Regions from separate parts of the Pseudomonas ogarae genome, predicted to be linked through region 2. Evidence: predicted binding sites of a transcription regulator. Region 2 holds the regulator's gene; each other region holds the start of a gene.
The links. The regulator sigma-54, encoded in region 2, starts transcription at its own class of promoters, with help from an activator protein. The targets are predictions, from matches to a motif close to ANTGGCATNNANNTTGCTNT.
Positions count from the first base shown of each region.

Region 1: a site for sigma-54 is predicted at 3,678-3,697, ahead of HU749_RS25405 (pilin). Genes of this name have one in related genera too.
Region 3: a site for sigma-54 is predicted at 2,466-2,485, ahead of glnK (P-II family nitrogen regulator). Genes of this name have one in related genera too.

Region 1 is NZ_CP077086.1:5,754,057-5,761,800, reverse strand. It holds gene HU749_RS25420 (prepilin peptidase) at 1-597, opposite strand, end outside; gene HU749_RS25415 (type II secretion system F family protein) at 599-1,816, opposite strand; gene pilB (type IV-A pilus assembly ATPase PilB) at 1,819-3,519, opposite strand; gene HU749_RS25405 (pilin) at 3,744-4,175, shown strand; gene HU749_RS25400 (BON domain-containing protein) at 4,495-4,848, shown strand; gene HU749_RS25395 (DUF2845 domain-containing protein) at 5,176-5,466, opposite strand; gene HU749_RS25390 (DUF748 domain-containing protein) at 5,468-7,744, opposite strand, start outside.
Region 2 is NZ_CP077086.1:1,307,220-1,314,963, forward strand. It holds gene HU749_RS05515 (superoxide dismutase) at 1-264, shown strand, start outside; gene HU749_RS05520 (ZIP family metal transporter) at 284-1,174, shown strand; gene HU749_RS05525 (HPr family phosphocarrier protein) at 1,263-1,538, opposite strand; gene rapZ (RNase adapter RapZ) at 1,554-2,411, opposite strand; gene ptsN (PTS IIA-like nitrogen regulatory protein PtsN) at 2,414-2,878, opposite strand; gene hpf (ribosome hibernation-promoting factor, HPF/YfiA family) at 2,891-3,199, opposite strand; gene HU749_RS05545 (RNA polymerase factor sigma-54) at 3,277-4,770, opposite strand; gene lptB (LPS export ABC transporter ATP-binding protein) at 4,935-5,660, opposite strand; gene lptA (lipopolysaccharide transport periplasmic protein LptA) at 5,660-6,208, opposite strand; gene lptC (LPS export ABC transporter periplasmic protein LptC) at 6,195-6,764, opposite strand; gene HU749_RS05565 (KdsC family phosphatase) at 6,772-7,296, opposite strand; gene HU749_RS05570 (KpsF/GutQ family sugar-phosphate isomerase) at 7,297-7,744, opposite strand, start outside.
Region 3 is NZ_CP077086.1:6,534,332-6,542,075, reverse strand. It holds gene HU749_RS29100 (YifB family Mg chelatase-like AAA ATPase) at 1-448, opposite strand, end outside; gene HU749_RS29095 (sensor histidine kinase) at 715-1,992, shown strand; gene HU749_RS29090 (accessory factor UbiK family protein) at 2,011-2,271, opposite strand; gene glnK (P-II family nitrogen regulator) at 2,687-3,025, shown strand; gene HU749_RS29080 (ammonium transporter) at 3,059-4,393, shown strand; gene HU749_RS29075 (secondary thiamine-phosphate synthase enzyme YjbQ) at 4,606-5,031, shown strand; gene sutA (dormancy-specific transcriptional regulator SutA) at 5,134-5,457, shown strand; gene HU749_RS29065 (HAD family hydrolase) at 5,662-6,366, opposite strand; gene xerC (tyrosine recombinase XerC) at 6,363-7,262, opposite strand; gene HU749_RS29055 (DUF484 family protein) at 7,262-7,744, opposite strand, start outside.

The sequences.
Region 1 (7,744 bases), 2.1 Mb from region 2:
TACCCAGAACACCGACCACAGCGCCAGATAGCCGGCCACCGCGCCCCACATCGCCTGGTTCAAGGGCACGAAGAGCCCGAAGCTGTTGATGATCAAGCCCAGCCACAACAACGGCAGCACCAGGGTATCGGGCAGCAATTGATGCTCGGCGTCGATCAGGCTCATGCCCAGCAGACCCCAGGTCAACACCATCACCATCGCGGCGTGCCAGCCAAAGCCGAAATGCCAGGCGACGAACGCCGATAACGCACCGCAGGTCAATTCGGTCAGGGGGTAGCGCCTGCCAATGGGCGCGGCGCAGCTCGAACAGCGGCCGCGCAGCATCAGGTAGCTGAGCAGCGGAATGTTTTCCCAGGCGCGGATGCGATGGCCGCAGTGCGGGCACTGGGAGTGGGGCAGCATCAGGTTGTAGACCGGGCCCGGGGTTTCGGCCGGCAGGCCCAGCAGGTCGTGGGCTTGCAGGCGCCATTCGCGATTGAGCATTTTCGGCAGGCGCCACACCAGCACGTTGAGGAAGCTGCCGATGATCAGGCCGAGCAATGCCGCAACGAGCACGAAGGCCAGGGGATACAGCACGAAGAATTCGCTCAGGGGCATGTCAGATCGCAGAGCCGAGTTGAAAGATGGGCAGGTACATGGCAACCACCAGGCCACCGACGACGACCCCCAGGACCACCATGATGAAGGGTTCCATCAGGCTGGTGAGGTTGTCCACCAGATTGTCCACCTCGGCCTCATAAAAGCTCGCCACTTTGTCGAGCATGTCGTCCAGCGCGCCGGACTCCTCGCCGATGGCGGTCATCTGGATCGCCAGGTTCGGAAAGATCCCTGAGGCACGCATGGAAAAATTCAACTGCATGCCGGTCGAGACATCCTGGCGGATGCGCTGCACGGCACGCTTGAACACCACGTTGCCGGTGGCGCCCGATACCGAGTCGAGGGCTTCGACCAGCGGCACGCCAGCGGCGAATGTCGTCGAGAGCGTGCGGGCATAGCGAGCCACCGCAGACTTGTACATCAAGGTACCTATCAAGGGGAGCTTGAGCAGCCATTTGTCTCGCCAGTCACGAAACGCCTGGGAACGCTTGAGGGCATATTTCACCCCGAAAAAAGCCCCCGCCAAGCCGCCAAGCAGCATCCACCACCACTCCTGCATGAATTCCGACAGGCCGATGACCATCACCGTGAAGGCCGGCAGTTGCGCACCGAACCCGGAGAATACCGATTCGAACTGCGGCACCACCTTGACCAGCAGGATGCCGGTGACCACCGCTGCGACTAGTATCACCGCCGTCGGGTAGGTCATGGCTTTCTTGATCTTGGCCTTGAGGGCTTCGCTCTTTTCCTTGTAGGTCGCGACCCGGTCCAGCAGCGTGTCCAGGGCGCCAGCCTGCTCACCGGCGTCCACCAGATTGCAGTACAGCTCGTCGAAATATTGCGGGCACTTGCGCAGCGAGGCGGCGAAGCTGTTGCCAGCGGCAACTTCCTGCTTCACCTGGTCCACCAGCTTGCGCATGTTGGCGTTGTCGAAGCCTTCGCCGATGATGTCGAACGCTTGCAGCAGGGGTACACCAGCCTTGAGCATCGTGGCCATCTGGCGGGTGAAGAGGGCGATATCCAGCGGCTTGATGCGCTTGCCCTTGCTGAATATCGAGGTGGATTTCTTGCGCACCTTCTGCGGGTTGATGCCTTGTTTGCGCAGCTGTGCCTTGACCAGGGCCGGGCTCTGCCCCGTCAGCTCGCCGGTCATTTTCGCGCCTTTGCGGTCTTTGCCTTCCCACGTATAGACGTCGGTTTTTACTGCCTTGACCGCCATGCTCAATCCTTGGTGACCCGGTTGATTTCTTCGAGGCTGGTGACGCCCTGCATCACTTTGAGCAGCCCCGATGCGCGCAGGTCATTGAAGCCGTCCTTGCGCATCTGCAGATCGATTTCCAGCGAGTTGCCCTCGGCCATGATCAACCGTTGCAGCTCGGGCGTGTTCTTGACCACTTCGTAAACCCCCACGCGCCCTTTGTAACCCTGGTTGCACTGTTCGCAACCGACCGGCTCATAGATCGTGAATGTGCCGATGCGTTCCCGGCTGAAACCTTCCTTGAGCAGGGTTTCTTCGGGAATCTCGATGGCTCTCTTGCAGTGGTTGCACAGCTTGCGCGCCAGCCGTTGGGCAATGATCAGGTGCACGGCGGTGGCGATGTTGAACCCCGGAATGCCCATGTTTTGCAGGCGGATCAGGGTTTCGGCGGCGCTGTTGGTATGCAGTGTGGAGAGCACCAGGTGCCCGGTCTGGGCGGCCTTGATGGCGATTTCGGCGGTTTCCAGGTCGCGGATCTCGCCGACCATGATCACGTCCGGGTCCTGGCGCAGGAACGAGCGCAGGGCCTGGGCGAAATCCAGCCCCTGGCGCGGGTTCACATTGACCTGGTTGATGCCTTCCATGTTGATCTCCACCGGGTCTTCGGCGGTGGAAATGTTGATGTCCACGGTGTTGAGGATATTCAGCCCGGTGTACAGCGACACGGTCTTGCCCGAGCCGGTTGGGCCGGTCACCAGGATCAGCCCTTGCGGTTGCTTGAGGGCGGCCATGTACAGGTCTTTCTGGTCCGGTTCGTAGCCCAGGGCATCGATGCCCATTTGCGCGCTGGACGGGTCGAGGATCCGGATCACCACTTTTTCGCCCCAGAGCGTGGGCAGGGTGTTGACCCGGAAATCGATGGACTTGGTTTTCGACAGGCGCATTTTCAGGCGCCCGTCCTGGGGTTTGCGCCGCTCGGAGATATCCAGGCTGGCCATGACTTTCAGGCGTGCGGCGATACGGTTGGCCAGTTGGATCGGCGGCCTGGCCACTTCTCGCAGCATGCCGTCGGTGCGCACCCGCACCCGATAGATCTTTTCATAGGGCTCGAAGTGCAAGTCGGAAGAGCCACCCTTGATTGCGTCCAGCAGCATCTTGTTGACGAAGCGCACCACGGGCGCGTCGTCGGTATCCTGGCCGGCGATGGAGTCCTGCCTGGTGTCGTCGATCGATTCGATGTCCAGGCCGTCGAGGTCGACATCGCCCATGCCTTCCAGGCCGGTGCTGCTGGACTCGAAAAACTTTTCGATGGCGTCGCTGAGCTTGTCGTCCTCCACCAGGATGGCTTCGGTAGTCAGGCCGGTGCTGAACTGGATATCGTTGATGGCCTGGTGATTGGTGGGGTCGGAGATGCCTACGTACAATTTGTTGCCACGCCGCCACAGCGGCAGGGCGTGGTGCTGGCGCACCAGTTTTTCGCTGACCAGGCCGGTGGGTTGGGTTTCTTTGTCCAGGCTGTTGAGGTCCAGCAGGGCGACGCCGAAATGCTCCGAGGCGATCTCCGCGACCTGGCGGCTCTGGACCAGTTTGTTCTGCACCAGATAACTGACCAGGGGAATGCGACTGCGTTGGGCCTGTTGATACGCCTGTTGCGCACTTTGCTCGGTGAGCAGTTCGGCCAGCACCAATTGCTTGGTCAGGCCGCTGAGGGCGATGTCAGTCATGGGAATCCCGGCGGCGAACAATTCATGACTTATAGCCTAGTCAAGCCTCGACGCCAAACCAGCAGGGCAGGGTGACAAAAAACGTCAGATAGTGCGGTTGTTGAGGTAGGACGTCGCCGTTGTGCGGGTTCAATCCCCTTTATTGATGAGGCTTGAGGGTTGGCATGTGCCCTGCAATGGCCGTTTCAGGTCATGAGATTTCGACTCATGCATGGGAGATGTCTATGAATAAGCAGAGTGGCTTTACCTTGATCGAGCTGCTGATCGTCGTGGCGATCATCGGCATCCTGGCGACCTTTGCGTTGCCGCAGTATTCCAAGTACCAGGCGCGGGCCAAGGCCACGGCGGGGTTGGCAGAAGTGTCTGCCTTGAAAGTGCCGTTTGAGGACGTCATGAATCAAGGTACCGATCCATCGTTGGCCAACATCGGTGGGACAACGCCCACCAGCAATTGCACGTTGGATGCTTCAGGTTCTGCTTCGGCTGGAACAGGTACCATCGCATGTACCTTGTTGAATGCGCCCGCTCCGGTTCTTGGCAAGACGATCACTCTTACCCGTTCTGCTGAAGGTGTTTGGAGTTGCGGTTCGACGGCTGCTCAGGAGTTTTTGCCGGCCGGCTGCACCGGTGGCGCTGCGGCTCCTGCCGGAGGTTAATGAATTCGAACTTAACTTGTCCTGGGCTGCTTAGCGGCCCTTTTTATGGATGTTGGGTAGTCAGGCGGGAACAATCTCAGGCCTTACAGAAATCCTTCGCAATTCATAAGCTTAGAAATAGGCCAAAACCCGCAAGTTGCATGTCCAGAATCAGCGCTTCATGCATTTTGCATGATCACGGAAATCACCGTTTCGCTTAACTTGCTGATTTATAAGAAATTAGTAAATGTTTAAAAGCTGGCACAGCCTTCGCACTACTCCTGATAACCCTGCCGGGATGCACCTCCGGCAGTTTTTGAGAAAAACAGGAGTTACTCGTATGAAGAAGTTCGCTATCACTGCCGCCGCTGCTACCGCTCTGACCCTGACCATGGCTAGCGCATTCGCCGAGACCACTCAAGCAACTCAGGCGCCAATGATGCTGGCTGCGGGCGAAGTGACAGAGGCCAAGGAAGACGTTTCCGATACCTGGATCACCACCAAGGTCAAAGCTGATCTGGTCACTGAAAAAGGCATTCCAGGCACAGATATCAAAGTCGAAACCAATAAAGGTGTTGTGTCCCTGTCTTCGATGACCAAAGTCACTGATGCACAAAAAGACACCGCTGTGGCGATCGCCAAGAAAATCAAAGGCGTCAAGGCCGTATCGGCTGACGGCCTGAAAGCCGAGTAAGGCTAAGACTTCTCGCCTGGACTGGGAGAAGGCGCGGCAAGCGGGCCAGGATATACGTTTTCCGTCGCTTTGGAGTTCATGCGAAAGGCCACATGGACGTGGCCATTACAGGCCCCCGGCATTCGTGCCGGGGGCCTGTTCTATTCCAGTGGAAAAAAGTATGTGGGGCAGCCGGGGGGACCGAGTTGCCCTTTTCGCGAGCAGGCTCGCTCCCACATTTAAAATGCATTCTGCCTGAAGAAACCCGGCCCCCTGTGGGAGCGAGCCTGCTCGCGATGGCGGTGATATTTTCAACATCATGCCAACTGAGTGCAGAGACCTATCAGCTCACGGCCCCCGCTTGCTGGTGATCTGCACCAGCCGATTCCCCTCGAAGCGCAGGTACTGATACATGCCGCTGTTGGGGCCGTAGGTCCATTCCTCCACCGGGTATTCCTCCCGGCGATTGACACTGCGCTTGTAGCCCAGGTCATCCCGCGCCGCTGGCTGCCCGCACTTTTGCAACACTTCGCTCGAGCGGTCGCCGACGCTGATCAACTGGCTGCCGCAACGCAGCGTGTCGGCAGCCGGGGCCTGGCCGGCGGCTAGCAATAGACAGAGCCCGAACCAGGGTTTCATCTTATTCGGCATCCAGATGCATCGGGGTAATCACCCGGCCATCGCTCTCGGCCTGGCCGAGGCTGGCGTCGATGAAATACACGCGGTCGTCGGCCAACTGGCCTTTGTCTACCAGGAAGTCCTTGATGCTGCTGGCCCGTTCCTGTCCCAGTTGACGCAACAGCACGTCGCTGCCGCTCCAGAACTTGATCACGCCTTCACGCAGTTTCTCGATGCGTGCCTTTTTATCCAGTTGCGTCCATTCGGCCGGCGGTTGGGTCTTGAGGCGGGTGCGGTAGATGCCTTCGAGCAGCGGCGCCTTTTCGTCCTCGGGCACCTGTATCAGCGAGGCCTGGGCCGGGACTTTGTCGCCCCGACGCTGGAGCATCTTGTAGTAGTTGTACTGGTATTCGCGCTCCAGGCGCTGGGCGGCGAGCAGTGGGCCGTCGCTGCTTTCGGCGGCGGTGCCTTCGATCTCCAGACGCAGCTCCGGACGTTTGCCAAGGGCCTCGGACAGTTTGAGCAGCGTGCCTTCGTTGTCTTTGCTCAGGCCGCTGGATCCCGGCGCAAACGCGACGCTGCCCAGATCTTCCGAGCCGCCACCGGCCACCAGCCCACCGATAAGCTTGAACGGCGCCTGGGCCGCTCGGACCACCAGGTTGCGCAGGGTCTGCCAGACGATTGGCATGACACTGAATTGCGGGTCGTTGAGATCGCCGGACACGGGTAGTTCGATGGAAATCCTGCCCTCGGAATCCTTGAGCAAAGCGACGGCCAGTTTCAGCGGCAGGCTCACGGCGTCCGGGCTGTCGACTTTCTCCCCCAGTTGCAGTTGCTCGACCACCACTTTGTTCTCCGCCTGGAGCTTGCCCTGGGTGATTCGGTAATGCAGGTCGAGATTGAGCCGACCCTTGCGGATGCGATAGCCGGCGAACTTGCCGGAGTAGGGTGTCAGGGTGGTCAGCTCGACCCGTTTGAAACTGGTGGCGATGTCGAGGCTGGCCATCGGGTCGAAGGGGTTGACCGCCCCTTTGATGGTGACAGGCGCGTAACGGTCGACCTTGCCCTTGATGTCGACGCTGGCCGGTTTGGCCTGGCGGCTGTCGATGGTGCCGATCTGGCCGTTGAGCTGCTGGATGGCGGTAGCGAAATTGGGCGTCAGGCTGAAGTCGGCGAAGTTGGCCGAACCGTCATTGATGGCGATGCCGCCGATGTGGATGCCCAGCGGCTTTTCCTGGGACGCCGGTTTTGCCGCGGTTTTCTTGGTGCCGCTGTCGGCCGGTTGCGGAATCAGCAGGTCATCGACGTTGGTGGTGCGGTCGTCGTTGATCATGAAGCGCGCATAAGGCTGGAGCAGGTTGACCTTGTCGATGGACAGGCTGTCACCGTGCTGATAACTCAGGCCTTCGAGGACCAGGCGCTGCCACTTGAGGAAGTCGCGGGTCTTGAGCGTGTCGAGGGTGTGCAACTGATCGACCTGGGCGCGGCCGGTGACGGCAAATGCCAGTGGCTCGGTGCTTTTGAGGTCGACTGCCAGGTCGCTGCCGAGCATCCCGGAACGCAGCTCCAGGCGAATGAACGGGTTGATGTACGACTGGGCGACGCGCAGGTCGACGTCCTGGGTCTTGACCTTGAGCTTGGCGGTGATCGGGTTCAGGTTGACCTCGCCGTCGGCGAGGATCTTGCCCTGCTTGCCTATCCCGGTGTCCAGCTTGAGGGTAAAGGGCGAGCCGTTGAGGGTGTCGTAGTTCTGCAGGTCGAGGTTCAGCGGGCCGACCTCCAGGGCCACGGCGGGTTGGGCCTGGCGGTCGGCCAGGTGCACCTGGTAGTCGCGCAGTTGCACGTCCTTCAATATCACCTGCCACGGTTTGCTCGGCGGTGCCGGTTCAGCTTTTGGCGAGTCCGCCGCGGCCGGGGCGGATGCCGGTTCAGCCTTGACCTGGGGTTTGGCCGGCTGGCTGGCGAAGAGTTTCTGCCAGTCCAGTTGCCCGTCCGCCTCGCGAGCGGCCCAGGTTTCCAGCTTCTGGCTGCGGATCTTGCCCACGATAACTTGCTGCTTGGCCAGGTCCACCGAGGTTTCACTCACGTCCAGGCGTTCGAGTTTCACCAGTGGACGGCCATCGGGGGCCTTGATGGCGAAGGGCGCGACGCTGACCGCGACGTTGTTGAGCAGCAGTTCGGTGCCCTTGGCCAGGTTGAGCTTGTAGTCGGTGCTGAGGTTCAGGACACCGTTTTCCAACACCAGCGGTACGGCGTCGCGCACGTAGGGCCAAAAGGCTTTCATCTGGCCGTCGGTGAC
Region 2 (7,744 bases):
GCAGCGCTGACCCGTTTCGGTAGCGGCTGGGCCTGGTTGAGCGTCACCCCGCAAAAGACCCTGGTGGTGGAAAGCAGTGGCAACCAGGACAGCCCGCTGATGAAGGGCAATACGCCGATTCTTGGCCTGGACGTCTGGGAGCACGCCTATTACCTGCGCTACCAGAACCGTCGTCCGGAATACATCAGCGCCTTCTACAACGTGATCAACTGGCCTGAGGTCGCCCGACGCTACCAGGCTGCGCTGGCTTCGAGTCCTTCATGAAAACAACCCAAGGCTGACTATGGATACTCAAACACTGGCGATTGGAAGCGGACGGATGTTCCGCTACGCCTTGGGATCGTTGTTGCTGTTGGCCGGGATGACGTTGTTGGCGGCGCAGGGCCTGGCATGGCTGGACCTGGAGCCCAGGCTGCTGCGTGCGCTTGAGGGCGGCGGGCTCTGCGCCTTGGGCACCGCGCTGGGAGCCGTGCCGGTGTTGGTCATTCGGCGCATGCCCCAGGCCGTCAGCGATTCGCTGCTGGGTTTTGGTGCCGGGGTGATGCTCGCGGCCACGGCGTTCTCGCTGATCGTGCCGGGCATCGTCGCGGCCGAGCAGTTGGGGTTAACGCCGTGGGCGGCCAGTGGCCTCATCTGTTTTGGCATTATGTCAGGGGCGTTCGGGCTGTACCTGGTGGACCGCAAGGTCTCGGCCAGCCCCGAAAGGCTGGTCGCGGCGCCAGGACGTCCGATCATTGCGCCGCGGATCTGGCTGTTCGTGTTTGCCATCATCGCCCACAACATTCCCGAAGGCATGGCGGTGGGCGTGTCGGCGGGTGGTGGCATGCCGGATGCCGACAGCCTGGCGATGGGCATCGCCTTGCAGGATGTACCCGAAGGACTGGTAATCGCGTTGGTGCTGGCTGCGGCGGGAATGTCTCGGGTCAAGGCGTTCCTGATTGGCGCGGCATCAGGATTGGTCGAGCCGGTGTTCGCGCTGCTGTGCGCCTGGCTGGTGAGCCTTGCCGAGATGCTATTACCCCTGGGGCTCGCGTTGGCGGCCGGGGCGATGCTGCTGGTGGTGACTCACGAGGTCATTCCGGAATCCCGTCGCAATGGTCACGAGAAACTGGCGAGCCTGGGGCTGTTGCTGGGATTTTGTTTGATGATGGTGCTGGATACGGCGTTGGCGTGACAAGTGGCTGATCTGTGGTGATGTGATTTATCTGTGGTGAGGGGATAAATCCCCTCGCCACAAAAAATCCGCCTTGGGACTTGGTTAGTTACTCGCCTTCGTCGAAGTATCTGTTGATCAGGTCAACCAAGGCATCCATCGCTTCCTGCGCCTGATCACCTTCGGTGTGCAGGTGGATCCTGGTGCCCTTGCCGGCGGCGAGCATCATCATCGCCATGATGCTTTTACCGTCGACCGTAGACTCTGGCGTGCGACCGACCCTGATGGTGGTGTCCTTGAACTGGCCCGCGACGCCGACGAACTTGGCCGACGCTCGGGCATGCAAGCCCAGCTTGTTGATGATTTCAATTTCCTGAGCAGGCATCGCGATGTGAATCCTTTAGCTGAGGTCGCGGTGGCGAACCTGGACGTTCTTCAGGGACTGTTGCAGGAGCTGACCCAGGCGTTCGGTCAGGTAGACGGAGCGGTGATGGCCACCAGTGCAACCAATGGCGATCGTGACATAGGCGCGGTTGCTCGCGGCAAAGCGGGGCAGCCATTTGAGCAGGTAGCTGGAGATGTCCTGATACATTTCCTCGACATCCGGCTGTGCGGCCAGGTAGTCGATCACTGGTTGGTCGAGCCCGGACTGCTCGCGCAATTCCGGTTTCCAATAGGGATTGGGCAGGCAGCGCACATCGAACACCAGGTCGGCGTCTACTGGCATGCCACGTTTGAAACCGAACGACTCCACCAGGAACGCCGTGCCCGGCTCGGGTTGGTTGAGCAGGCGCAGCTTGATCGTGTCGCGCAACTGATACAGGTTCAGGTGCGTGGTGTTGACCTTAAGGTCCGCCAGGTCGGCGATCGGACCCAGTAGCTGGCTTTCGTCCTCGATGGCTTCGGCCAGGGAACGGTTGGCATTGCTCAGCGGGTGGCGCCGGCGGGTTTCGGAAAAACGCTTGAGCAGTGTTTCTTCATCGGCATCCAGGTACAGCACATCGCACTGGATATGCCGGCTGCGCACTTCCTCGAGCAGTTCAGGAAAGCGCGACAGGTGGCTTGGCAGGTTACGTGCGTCGATGGACACCGCTACCAGCGGTTGTGCCAGCTCGGTGTGGATCAGGGCGCGCTCGGCCAGTTCCGGCAGCAGGCCGGCGGGCAGGTTGTCGATGCAATAGTAGCCGCTGTCCTCAAGCACGTTGAGGGCTGTGCTTTTACCGGAGCCGGAGCGGCCACTGACAATGATCATGCGCATTTTTAATGACCGTTCTGCTCGTCCAGGACAACCTGGTACAACGCTTCGTTGCTCGGTGCGCTGCGCAGTTTTTCGCGCACTTCCTTGCGGTCCAGCATGCTGGCAATCTGGCGCAGCAGCTCGAGGTGCGCATCGGTCGCCGCTTCCGGTACCAGCAATACAAACAGCAGGTCGACCGGGGCGCCGTCGATGGCGTCGAAATCTATGGCGGTTTCAAGGTGCAACAGCGCGCTGATCGGCGCGGCACAACCCTTGAGACGGCAGTGAGGAATGGCGATGCCGTTGCCAAAACCGGTGGAACCGAGTTTTTCACGGGCAACCAGGGCCTCGAAGACGTCCTGCATTTCCAGATCCGGCACTTCGCGGTGGATCAGGTTGGCAATTTGTTCGAGGGCTTTCTTTTTACTGCCGCCCGGCGCGTTCACTTGGGAACGGCCGGGGGTCAGGATGGTTTCTAGTCGGATCATGGATTAGGGGGGTTAACGACCGGTCGCGCCCTGGAGGAGGCTCTGGGTCTTTTCCTTATGCTTTTTGAGTTGGCGATCCAGCTTGTCGGTCAGCAGGTCAATCGCGGCATACATGTCTGTGTGCTCTGCGTTGGCAACCACTTCTCCGCCGGGGATATGCAGCGTGGCTTCGATTTTCTGCAGCAGTTTCTCGACGTTCATCGTGACTTGCACGTTGGTGATCTTGTCGAAATGCCTCTCCAATCGGTCGAGTTTTTCGCCGATGTAGGTGCGCAGGGGTTCGGTCACTTCCAGTTGGTGTCCACTGATGTTGACTTGCATACAGCTTCTCCTTCGTTGCCAGTGCATAAAGCGGCAGGCAGAAATGCCTGCCACTGGAACGCTGTGGCGTGGCCTTGTTACATCAACCGCTTGCGTTCGCTCGAAGGCGCGATCCCGAGGGATTCGCGGTACTTGGCGACGGTACGGCGGGCCACCTGAATGCCTTGTGCCTCCAGTAAACCAGCGATCTTGCTGTCACTCAACGGCTTTTTCTGATTTTCCGCGGCCACCAGTTTTTTGATGATCGCGCGGATGGCCGTGGACGAGCATTCGCCGCCTTCGGAGGTGCTGACATGGCTGGAGAAAAAGTATTTCAATTCATAGATGCCCCGGGGGGTATGCATGAATTTTTGGGTGGTTACCCGGGAAATCGTCGACTCGTGCATGCCCACTGCCTCGGCAATGTCATGCAGGACCAACGGTTTCATCGCCTCATCGCCGTACTCCAGGAAGCCGCGCTGATGCTCGACGATCTGGGTGGCCACTTTCATCAGGGTTTCGTTGCGGCTTTGCAGGCTCTTGATGAACCAGCGCGCTTCCTGCAACTGGTTGCGCATGAAGGTGTTGTCGGCGCTGGTGTCGGCGCGCTTGACGAAGCCGGCGTACTGGGCGTTGACGCGCAGCTTGGGCACTGACTCCTGGTTGAGCTCCACCAGCCAGCGATCATTGTGCTTGCGCACGATCACGTCGGGGACCACATATTCGGGCTCGGTGGATTCGATCTGCGAGCCGGGGCGCGGGTTGAGGCTCTGCACCAGTTCGATGACCTGGCGCAGCTCATCTTCCTTGAGCTTCATGCGACGCATCAGTTGGCTGTAGTCGCGGCCGCCCAACAGGTCGATGTAATCGGTGACCAGCCGCTTGGCTTCGGCCAGCCATGGTGTCTTGGCGGACAACTGGCGCAGTTGCAGCAACAGGCACTCACCCAGGTTGCGGGCGCCGATGCCGGCCGGCTCGAACTGCTGGATGCGATGGAGGACGGCTTCGATCTCGTCCAGCTCGATGTCGAGCTCGGGGTCGAATGCTTCGAGGATTTCGTCGAGGGTCTCGTCCAGGTAGCCCTGGTTGTTGATGCAATCGATCAGGGTTACGGCGATCAGGCGATCGGTGTCGGACATCGGCGCCAGGTTCAGCTGCCACAGCAGGTGGCTTTGCAGGCTTTCGCCGGCAGAGGTGCGGGTGGTGAAGTCCCACTCGTCGTCATCGCTGCTCGGCAGGTTGCTGGCGCTGGTCTGGTAGACGTCTTCCCAGGCCGTGTCCACGGGCAACTCGTTGGGGATGCGTTCGTTCCATTCGCCATCCTCGAGGTTATCCACCGTCGGGGCGGCTTCCTGGTAGGACGGTTCCGGGATTTCGGTGTTGGTCTTCTGCTCGACGTTGTCGGCCAGCGGATCGGCGTTATCGAAGTCGTCGCCTTCTTCCTGGCGTTCGAGCATCGGATTGGACTCCAGGGCCTCCTGGATTTCCTGTTGCAGGTCCAGGGTCGACAATTGGAGCAGGCGGATGGCCTGTTGCAGCTGCGGTGTCATCGTCAGCTGCTGGCCCATTCTCAAGACTAGCGATGGTTTCATGGCAGGGGCTTAACACCTTATTCGCCGGCGCACATGCGCCATCCACTACAGGGCGCCGAAGCGCCAAACTTAAGCAAATTATATGCCTGAAACTGAAGTGTTTGCCTAGAGCGTCGCCATAATAAAATTAAACGACGCTCGGGCAAGTCGCCAGACACTTGTCCTTACAGGCGGAACTCATGGCCCAGATACACTTCCTTGACCAGGTCATTGGCCAGGATAGCTGCGGAGTCGCCTTCGGCGATCAACTGGCCGTCATTGACAATGTAGGCGGTTTCGCAGATGTCCAGCGTCTCGCGCACGTTGTGGTCGGTGATCAGCACGCCGATCCCCTTGGCCTTGAGGTGATGAATGATCTGCTTGATGTCGCCCACCGAGATGGGGTCCACGCCAGCGAACGGTTCGTCGAGCAGGATGAACTTCGGTGCGGTGGCCAGGGCGCGGGCGATTTCCACGCGGCGCCGCTCGCCACCGGACAGGCTCATGCCCAGGTTGTCGCGAATGTGGCTGATGTGGAATTCCTGCAGCAGGCTTTCCAGCTCCTGGCGACGACCGGCCTTGTCGAGTTCCTTGCGGGTCTCGAGGATGGCCATGATGTTGTCGGCAACCGACAGTTTGCGGAAGATCGACGCTTCTTGCGGCAAATAGCCGATACCGGCCTTCGCCCGGCCGTGCATCGGCTGGTGGCTGACATCCAGGTCGTCGATCAGCACGCGACCCTGATCGGCCTGGACCAGGCCGACGATCATGTAGAAGCAAGTGGTCTTGCCCGCGCCGTTGGGGCCGAGCAGGCCGACGATCTGGCCGCTGTCGATGGACAGGCTGACATCACGCACGACTTGACGGCTCTTGTAGCTCTTGGCCAGGTGCTGAGCTTTCAGAGTTGCCATTACTGGGCCTTCTGCTCGTCGGTTTTCTTTTTCGGTTGGATCACCATGTCGATCCGCGGACGCGACTCGGTCACCTTGCTACCGGTGGCGCGACCGGCGCTGGCGAGCTTCTTGTTGGTGTCGTAGACGATTTTCTCGCCTTGGGTCACGTTGTTGTCCTTGTCGACGACCTTGGCGCGGTCGATCAGGACGACACGATCCTGTGAGGCGTGATACTGGATGGTGACCCCGTAGCCCTGCACAGGCTTGGTATCGCCTGCGGTTTGCATCTGCTCGAAATAGGCCAGGTTGCCCACGGAGGTCACTACGTCGATGTCGCCGGACGGGGTGCGGGTGATGGTCACGGTATTGCCGGTGACCTTCATCGAGCCCTGGGTGATGATTACGTCGCCCTTATAGGTGGCGACGCCATTCTTGTCATCGAGCTGGGCGTCGTCGGCCTGGATGCGGATAGGCTGGTCGCGGTCGGTGGGAAGAGCCCAGGCGCTCGCGCTTCCCAGTGCTGCGCCCAGACTGAGCAAAATAGGGAGGGTTTTAGCGAGCTTCATACTGTCCTCTTACGTTCGATAGCAGGTGTATCCTGCTTTCCTTCAAATACGCTTTCATTCCCGTGCCGGTCGATACACCCCCGGCGCCGTCGATTCTAACGGGTTGCTCGGTCTGCGCATATTCTTGCTGTGGGAACACGGTCATGCGCGTGCTGGTGATGATGGTCGTGCGGTTTTTCTCGTCGGTTCGGGCGATGCGTACCGAGTCGATCAGTTCCACTTCGGTGCCGCCGGAATTGACTTCGGCGTGCTCGCTCTGCACGTGCCACGGAAAATCGGTGCCGCGGAACATGTTCAGGTCGGGCTTGGTGACCAGCGTAATGTCAGTGGCCTTTACGTGGTCGACCTTGTCGGACGTCATCTCATATTGCACTTTGCCGTCGGGCAGGTACTGCAGGGTATGCGTGTTGGTCGCGTACCAGTCGATCTTTTCCTCGATCTGGGTCGCAGGCCGGTCGAGAAACCGTTCGGGGCTGATGTTCCAGTAGCCCACCGCAGCAAAGAGCGCCGCGATACAGCCGAACACCACGATGGTGCGAATCTTCTTGCTCAGCATAAGTGGCTCACAGGTACGCGGCGTTGGCCGCTTCGAGGTGGCCCTGGGCGCGCAGGATCAGTTCACAGAATTCGCGGGCCGCACCTTCGCCGCCTCGCGCCGTGGTGACGCCGTGGGCATGCTCGCGTACGAAGGTGGCCGCGTTGGCGACGGCCATGCCCAGGCCGACCCGGCGAATCACCGGCAGATCTGGCAGGTCGTCACCGAGGTAGGCCACCTGTTCATAGCTTAGGTTGAGTTGACCCAGAAGCTCGTCCAGCACCACCAGTTTGTCTTCGCGCCCCTGGTAAAGGTGCGGGATGCCGAGGTTCTTCGCGCGCCGCTCGACCACCGGGGTCTTGCGACCGCTGATGATAGCGGTCTGTACGCCGGCGGCCATCAGCATCTTGATGCCTTGGCCGTCGAGGGTGTTGAACGTCTTGAACTCGCTGCCGTCTTCAAGGAAGTACAGGCGGCCGTCGGTCAGCACGCCGTCTACATCGAATACGGCCAGTTTGATGGCTTTGCCGCGTTGCAACAGGTCTGTGTTCATTTACATGACTCCCGCACGCAGCAAATCGTGCATGTTCAGGGCGCCCACTGGACGATCTTCGGCGTCGACGATCACCAGGGCGCTGATCTTGTGGTCTTCCATGATTTTCAGGGCCTCGGCGGCGAGCATCTCGGCGCGGGCGGTCTTGCCGTGGGGCGTCATGACTTGCTCGATGGTCGCACTGTGGATGTCGATGGTGCGGTCCAGGGTGCGGCGCAGGTCGCCGTCGGTAAAGATCCCGGCGAGCTTGCCGTCGGCCTCCAGGACCACTGTCATGCCCAGCCCCTTGCGGGTCATCTCCATTAGCGCATCTTTGAGCAGCGTGCCGCGCAGCACCTGTGGCAAATCCTGGCCGGCGTGCATCACGTTTTCGACTTTCAGCAGCAGGCGACGTCCGAGGGCGCCACCGGGATGGGAAAAGGCGAAATCTTCCGCGGTAAAGCCCCGG
Region 3 (7,744 bases), 1.3 Mb from region 2:
AGGCCAGGCAGGCCTCCTCGGCATTGGCCCGCGGCACCACCAGCATGCGCCCGGCCTTGCGCGCCGCCAGCGCCGCAGGCAATACCCCGCGCACCGGTCGCACCGCGCCGGACAAGGCCAGTTCACCGAGGCATTCCACGTCGTCCAGCGTCAGGGTGGGCACCTGCACGCTGGCCGACAGGATCCCCAAGGCAATGGCCAGGTCGAAGCGTCCGCCGTCCTTGGGCAGGTCCGCCGGCGCCAGGTTCAGGGTGATGCGCCGTGCCGGGAAGTTCAGCCCCGAATTGATGATCGCGCTGCGCACCCGATCCTTGCTTTCCTTCACCGCCGCTTCCGGCAGGCCAACCATCGTCAGCGACGGCAAGCCATTGGCCAGGTGGACTTCAACGGTAACGGCAGGAGCCTCGACCCCTACTTGGGCGCGGCTGTGGACAATGGCAAGCGACATGAATCGTTCCTTGAGTGAATGGGGCGCCGCGTCCTGCGGCTCTGGAAGGTTAGTCGTGGGGACGAACTTGGGCGCGGCAATTGAAGGGAGAAAATTTGGCAGGATGTTTCGACGGCGGATGGCAGCCGAAGGGCGCCAAACGTGATGTGGTAGCGGATATCACCGCCGCACCTGCCCACGCAAAATGCCCGGGAAGGGCCCTCTGCTAGACTGCGATTTGCCCAGTCGGCACTTGGCGGTATCAACGGCACAACGAGGAAGTGGCCATGAACGATCTGCTGGCGCTGTTAACCGACAAGCGCTTCATGCCCCACGGGCATTGCTACATGTGGCGTCCGGATCTGCTATGGACCAATGTGATCGCCGATGGCTTGATCGCCCTGTCCTACGTCACCATCCCCTTCACCCTCCTGTACTTTATCCACAAGCGCAAGGACGTCCCGTTCGACTGGATGCTCGCGGCCTTTGGCGTGTTTATCCTGGCCTGCGGGACCAGCCATGTGATGGAGATCCTGACCATCTGGCAGCCCTATTACTGGCTGATGGCGCTGGTCAAGGTGATCACCGCGATTGCTTCGGTGATTACCGCCATCCTGCTGGTCCGGCTGGTGCCGGCGGCCCTGAAGATTCCCAGCCCGCAGCAATTGGCCAAGGTCAACGACGAGTTGCGCGAGGCGCAGGCCGAACTGGTCACCACCGCGCGCCGGGCCGGCATGGCGGAGATCGCCACGAATGTGCTGCACAACGTGGGCAATGTGCTCAATAGCGTGAATGTGTCAGCCCAGGTCCTCTACGAAAAGGTGCATACGTCCAAGGGACCAGGGGTGGCCAAGGTCGCTCAGTTGATGAAGGAACATCCCGATGACCTCGGTGACTTCATCAGCAGCGATCCGAAAGGGCGCGCGCTACCGGACTATCTCGACAAGCTGGCCGACGCGCTGGCCGTCGAGCAGCAGGGCATGATCGCCGAGTTGGCGCAGTTGACCCGCCGAATCGACCACATCAAGGAAATCGTCGCCACCCAGCAATCCTATGCCGGCAACGCCAGCGTGCTGGAGCCGGGCTCGTTGCGAGAGCTGGTCGAGGATGTCGTGCGCATTTGTGATGTGTCCCTGGCCCGCCACCACATCACGCTGATCAAGGAATTCAGTGATATCCCGCAAATGCCGTTGGACAAGCACCGAGTGCTGCAGATCCTGGTCAATCTGATCAACAACGCCAAGCAGGCGCTGGACGCGGGTACGAACCGGCCGCCGCAGATCATCCTGCGCCTGAAGGCCGTTGACGATGAGCGCGTGCGGGTCGAGGTCGAGGACAATGGCGAGGGGATTTCGCAGGACAATCTTGCGCGGGTGTTCGAGCACGGCTTCACCACGCGTGTCGACGGTCACGGCTTTGGCCTGCACAGCTGCATCCTGGCTGCGCACGAGATGGGCGGCGATCTGACCGTGCAGAGCGCCGGGCCGGGCAGGGGCGCGCTGTTTATCCTGGAGCTGCCGCTGACACTGGCCTGGGACCCGTCTCAACACGCTGCAAGTGGTTGAGTGGCCCGCAGGGGCTGCTTATTGCTGGGCCGGAGCCAGTCGCGCTTCCAGCTCGGCAACCTTGGCCTCCAGGCTTTCGAGCCGCGCCCGGGTTCGGGCCAGCACAACCATCTGGCTGTCGAATTCTTCCCGGCTTACCAGGTCCAGCTTGCTGAAGCCGCTTTGCAGCAGGGCTTTGAACTGGCTTTCGATTTCGCTTTTGGGCAGCGGTGTGTCACCGCTCAAGATACGGGAGGCGTGGCCGCTCAGGGCGTCGAGGAGGTCTTTGGGCGCAAGCATGTGCAGGTGTCCTGGAAACAATGGCGGGCAGTGTATCACGCAGTGTCTATAGTCAATTCGCAAGCAAGGGATGCACGCTTTTCGCGCATGAGGCCGGGCGTCGCTGCACTGTTGTTGTGCGTATCGCTGCGGTTCATGGCGCAGTGCACGTCGAGCAGGTGGCCAAGAGACTGAAATCAGAGGGTTTGGGTGCAGATGGCAAGGTTTCTGCTTAGAGGCTGATGACCCATGCACTGATGCAGTCGCTGTGACGAATGCAGTGCAGCAGGCGGAACGGGGAGTTTCGTCAGGATCGGTTAACTGGCACCTGTCGGGCAACTTGGGCCGACGACGCGTTACAAAGCCAGGCACTGCGCTTAGACTTGAGTCGGGTTTGTTTTCCTGGGGCAAGTCCACCAATTCGGGAGAAAGTTTCATGAAGCTAGTCACTGCCATCATCAAGCCGTTCAAGTTGGACGACGTGCGCGAGTCGTTGTCCGAGATCGGCGTGCAGGGCATTACCGTTACTGAGGTCAAAGGCTTCGGTCGGCAGAAAGGTCACACCGAGCTGTATCGCGGCGCGGAGTACGTGGTCGATTTCCTGCCCAAGGTGAAGATCGATGTCGCCATTGACGACAAGGATCTTGATCGGGTGATCGAGGCAATCACCAAGGCCGCCAACACCGGCAAGATCGGTGACGGGAAGATCTTTGTGGTCAATCTGGAACAGGCTATCCGCATCCGTACCGGCGAAACCGATACCGACGCCATCTAAGCCGCCAAACCCAACGCCCCAGGAGAAAACAATATGACTCTGCGTAAATTCGCAGGGCTAGGAGCCCTGTTGTCCTTCGCAATGCCTGGCCTGGCCATGGCAGAAGAAGCGGCAGCCCCAGTCCTGAACTCCGGCGACACCGCCTGGATGCTCACGGCAACGATTCTTGTACTGTTCATGACCATTCCCGGCCTGGCACTGTTCTACGGTGGCATGGTTCGGTCGAAAAACCTTCTTTCCGTGATGATGCAGTGCTTTGCCATTACCGGTCTGATCAGCGTCCTGTGGGTCATCTATGGCTACAGCATCGCGTTCGACACCACCGGCATGGAGCAGGGCGTCGTCAACTTCAACTCCTTCGTCGGCGGCTTGGGCAAGGCCTTCCTGGCGGGCGTCACGCCAGCCAGCCTGACCGGCCCGGCGGCGCTGTTCCCTGAAGCGGTGTTCATCACCTTCCAGATGACCTTCGCCATCATTACCCCGGCCCTGATCGTCGGTGCATTTGCCGAGCGGATGAAGTTCTCCGCCATGCTGATCTTCATGGGCGTGTGGTTCACCCTGGTGTATGCACCGATTGCCCACATGGTCTGGTCCGGCAACGGCGGCCTGATGTGGGACTGGGGCGTGCTGGACTTCGCCGGCGGCACCGTGGTGCACATCAACGCCGGTATCGCAGGCCTGGTGGCGTGCCTGGTATTGGGCAAGCGCAAAGGCTTCCCGACCACGCCAATGGCGCCGCATAACCTCGGTTACACCCTGATGGGCGCGGCCATGCTGTGGGTCGGCTGGTTCGGCTTCAACGCCGGTTCCGCTGTCGCCGCCAACGGCACCGCCGGCATGGCGATGCTGGTGACCCAGATCGCTACCGCTGCGGCGGCGCTGGGCTGGATGTTTGCCGAGTGGATCACCCACGGCAAGCCAAGCGCACTGGGCATTGCTTCGGGCGTGGTCGCTGGCCTGGTTGCAATCACCCCGGCTGCCGGCACCGTGGGCCCGATGGGCGCCCTGGTCATCGGTCTGGCGGCGGGCGTGGTGTGCTTCTTCTGCGCCACCACCCTCAAGCGCAAACTCGGTTATGACGACTCCCTGGACGCCTTCGGCGTACACGGCATCGGCGGTATCCTCGGCGCGATCCTGACCGGTGTGTTCGCAGCACCGGCACTGGGTGGCTTCGGCACCGTGACCGATATCGGCGCGCAAGTGTGGATTCAGTTCAAAGGCGTGGCGTTCACGGTGGTCTACACCGCGATCGTCACCTTCATCATCCTCAAGGTTCTGGACGCCGTCATGGGTCTGCGTGTCACCGAGGAAGAAGAAGCCGTGGGCCTGGACCTGGCCCAGCACAACGAGCGTGGTTACAACCTGTAAGCACGCCCAATAAAAAATGCCCGGTTCGCCGGGCATTTTTTTGCCTGGAATTTGTCATTGCTCACAAGGTGCAGGGGTTTTCCCGACGCCTTTTGTTGTGGATGCGACATGGTTTTTTCTACCGCCAAAGGCTTACACCGAAGCAAGAATATTAGGCCCTTTGTTTTTTCCCAGAGCGCGCTAGAATGCGCGCCGAACGTGCGGAGATCTGTATGTGGCAACAGACGCTGATAACCCTGCGGGCAAGGCCCCGGGGCTTTCATCTGGTGACGGACGAGTTGCTTGCCGGCCTGCCTGAACTCCAGGCGTGTCGTGTCGGTCTGTTGCATCTGTGGCTGCAGCATACCTCGGCTTCGTTGACCATCAACGAGAACGCCGATCCGGCGGTACGTCGAGACTTCGAACGATTTTTCAATCGGCTGATCCCACAAGGAACCGCCGACTATGAGCACAACGACGAAGGCCTGGACGACCTCCCGGCGCACTTCAAGGCCAGCGTGCTCGGTTGCCAGGTCAACCTGCCGGTCACGGCAGGACGGCTGGCATTGGGTACCTGGCAAGGTGTTTATCTGGGCGAGCACCGTGATCACGGCGGTGCTCGTAAAGTCCTCGCCACCTTGTACGGTGAAGGGGCATAACCGCTGATTGCCGGCGGATGTTGAATTTTTTCTGGCAGCCTTCGAACAGATGGCGAAGCTGGGCTATAACTAATCTGCTTTTCGCAAGTCATGAGGTAGAACATGAGCGACGATGATCTGGAAAACGACGACCTCGAAGTAGGCGACGAAGACGAGACCGAAGAAGGCCTTGAAGCGGCAGCGGAAGACGTTGCCGACGACGATGGGGCCGATGTTCCGGCGCCTACCGCCAAAGGCAAGGCCAAGGCAGCCGTATCGGTTGACGAGTTGCCGAGCGTAGAGGCCAAGAACAAGGAGCGTGATGCGCTCGCCAAGGCCATGGAGGAATTCCTGGCCAGGGGCGGTAAGGTGCAGGAAGTGGAGGCCAACGTGGTCGCTGATCCGCCCAAGAAGCCTGACAACAAGTACGGTAGCCGCCCTATCTGAGTATCGGCTTCATTGCTTGCTGAAAAAGCCCGCCGTCGCTGCGGGCTTTTTCATGGGTGCGATTCCATTCCCAGGCCAGGCGCAGTCCCTGTGGGAGCGAGCTTGCTCGCGATAGCGGTCTATCTGTCACATCAATGCTGGATGTGCCGCCGCCTTCGCGGGCAGGCCCGCTCCCACGGAGGTTGTAGGGCTACAGGGCGGGGTTCAGTGCTGGCGATGCCACCCTGCCAATAACCCCGGCAGTTCGGTCAGGCTGCGGATTTCGGCATCCGGCGCGTGGTCGGCATCCCAGGGTTTACCCGTCGGGTTGAACCACACCGCCCGCAGGCCGGCCTGTTGGGCGCCGGCGATGTCGTCGCCTGGGTGATCGCCAATGTGCACGGCGGTCTGCGCCGTGGCGCCGCCGCGTTGCAGGGCTTCGTGGAACAGCCGGGCGTCAGGCTTGGCGATGCCGATGTCTTCGGCGCACAAGGCGAACTTGAAATAGTCCGCCAACCCCAGGCGTCGCACGTCGGCGTTGCCATTGGTGACCACACCGAGGGCGAAATGGTTGGCCAGGATCTCCAGGGTGGGCTGCACCTCGGGAAAAACTTCGAGTTGATGACGGGCGTGCAGGAACGTCTCGAAGGCTTGGTCCGCCAGCTCAGACGCTTGCCACTGGTCGTAGCCGGCTTCCTGCAAGGCACGGAACAGTACCCGCCGGCGCAACGCACTGATGCGATGCTTCAGGCCGGGCTCTTCGCGCAACACCTGCTCGCGAATCGAAAAAAGATGCTCCACCGGCACACCGCCCAGGTTTGGTGCGTTGTCGGTGAGCCATTGGCGGAGTATGGCTTCGGCGCTGGCGATCACCGGGGCGGTGTCCCACAGGGTGTCGTCCAGGTCGAAAGTGATCAGCTCGATGGTCATGATTCGTCGCTCTTGATGCGTTTGGCCCTGGGGTGGGCACTGTCATAGACCGTCGCCAGGTGCTGGAAGTCCAGGTGGGTGTAGATCTGTGTGGTCTTGATGTCCGAGTGCCCCAGCAGCTCTTGAACGGCGCGCAGGTCCTGGGAGGACTCCAGCAGATGGCTGGCGAAGGAGTGCCGGAGCATGTGCGGGTGCAGGTTCTGTCCCAGCTCCCGTTCGCCGGCAGCCTTGACCCGCAGCTGAATCGCCCGCGGGCCGAGACGTCGCCCCTGTTGGCTGACGAAGACCGCGTCGTCGGCAGGGTTGGTCAGCGCCCGCAGCGCCAGCCATTGCTCCAGGGCTTCACGGGCCTTGCGGCCAACGGGCAACAGGCGGGTCTTGCTGCCCTTGCCGAGCACCTGGACCATGCCATCGGCCAGGTCCAGTTGATCCAGGTTAAGCCCCGTCAGCTCTGAAAGCCGCAGGCCGGAAGAATAGAACAGCTCGAGAATTGCCTGGTCGCGCCGTGCCAGGAAGTCATCCTCGACGGCACCTTCAAGCAATTGCAGGGCGCGGTCGGTGTCGAGGGTCTTCGGCAACCGGCGTTCGCCCTTGGGCGGCGCCAGGCCGGTGGCCGGGTCGTGATCGCACAGGCCTTCGCGATTGAGGTAGTGATACAGGCCGCGTACCGCCGACAACAGGCGCGCCAGGCTGCGGGAGGATTGCCCCTGTTGATGCAGGCGGGCGATCAGGCTGCGCAAGCGCTGGATGTCCAGGGCCGCCCAACTGCCGATGTTCTGCTTCTGGCACCAGCCCAGCACTTTTTCCAGGTCGCGGCGATAGGCCGACAACGTGTGGGGCGACACCTGGCGCTCACTGCGCAGGTGTTCGCAGTAGGCGTCCAGTTGCCGTTCCATCATCCGCGTACCGAGCGCAGCGAACCGGCGACCCTTGGCAGCACCCGGCCAGTAACTTCGGCGATGTAGCTCAAAAACAGCGTGCCCACCGAACTCTTGTAGTGCTGCGGATCGCGGCTGGCGATGGCCAGCACGCCGTGCACGCCCTGGTGGGCGATGGCGACGACGGCGGTGGAGCCGATCTGCTTGCGTTGTTCCTCGCCGAACAGGAAGTCCAGCTCATGTTCGCGTAGGCTGCCGCTGACGCTTTTGTCTTCCGTGAGCAGGCCGCCAATGGCCGTCTGCGCTTCGGCGTGGGTCACCCAACGGCCTACCGGCATGGCGTTGTCGCCAAACAGGATCAGGCTGACAAAGGGCACCTGGAAATCCTGGCGCAGGCTGTCTTCGACGCTCATGACCAGGTCTTCGAGGGTGCTGGCGTCCATCAGGGCCAGGATCAGTCGACGGGTCTTGTCGAAGAGTCGGTCGTTGTCCCGGGCCAC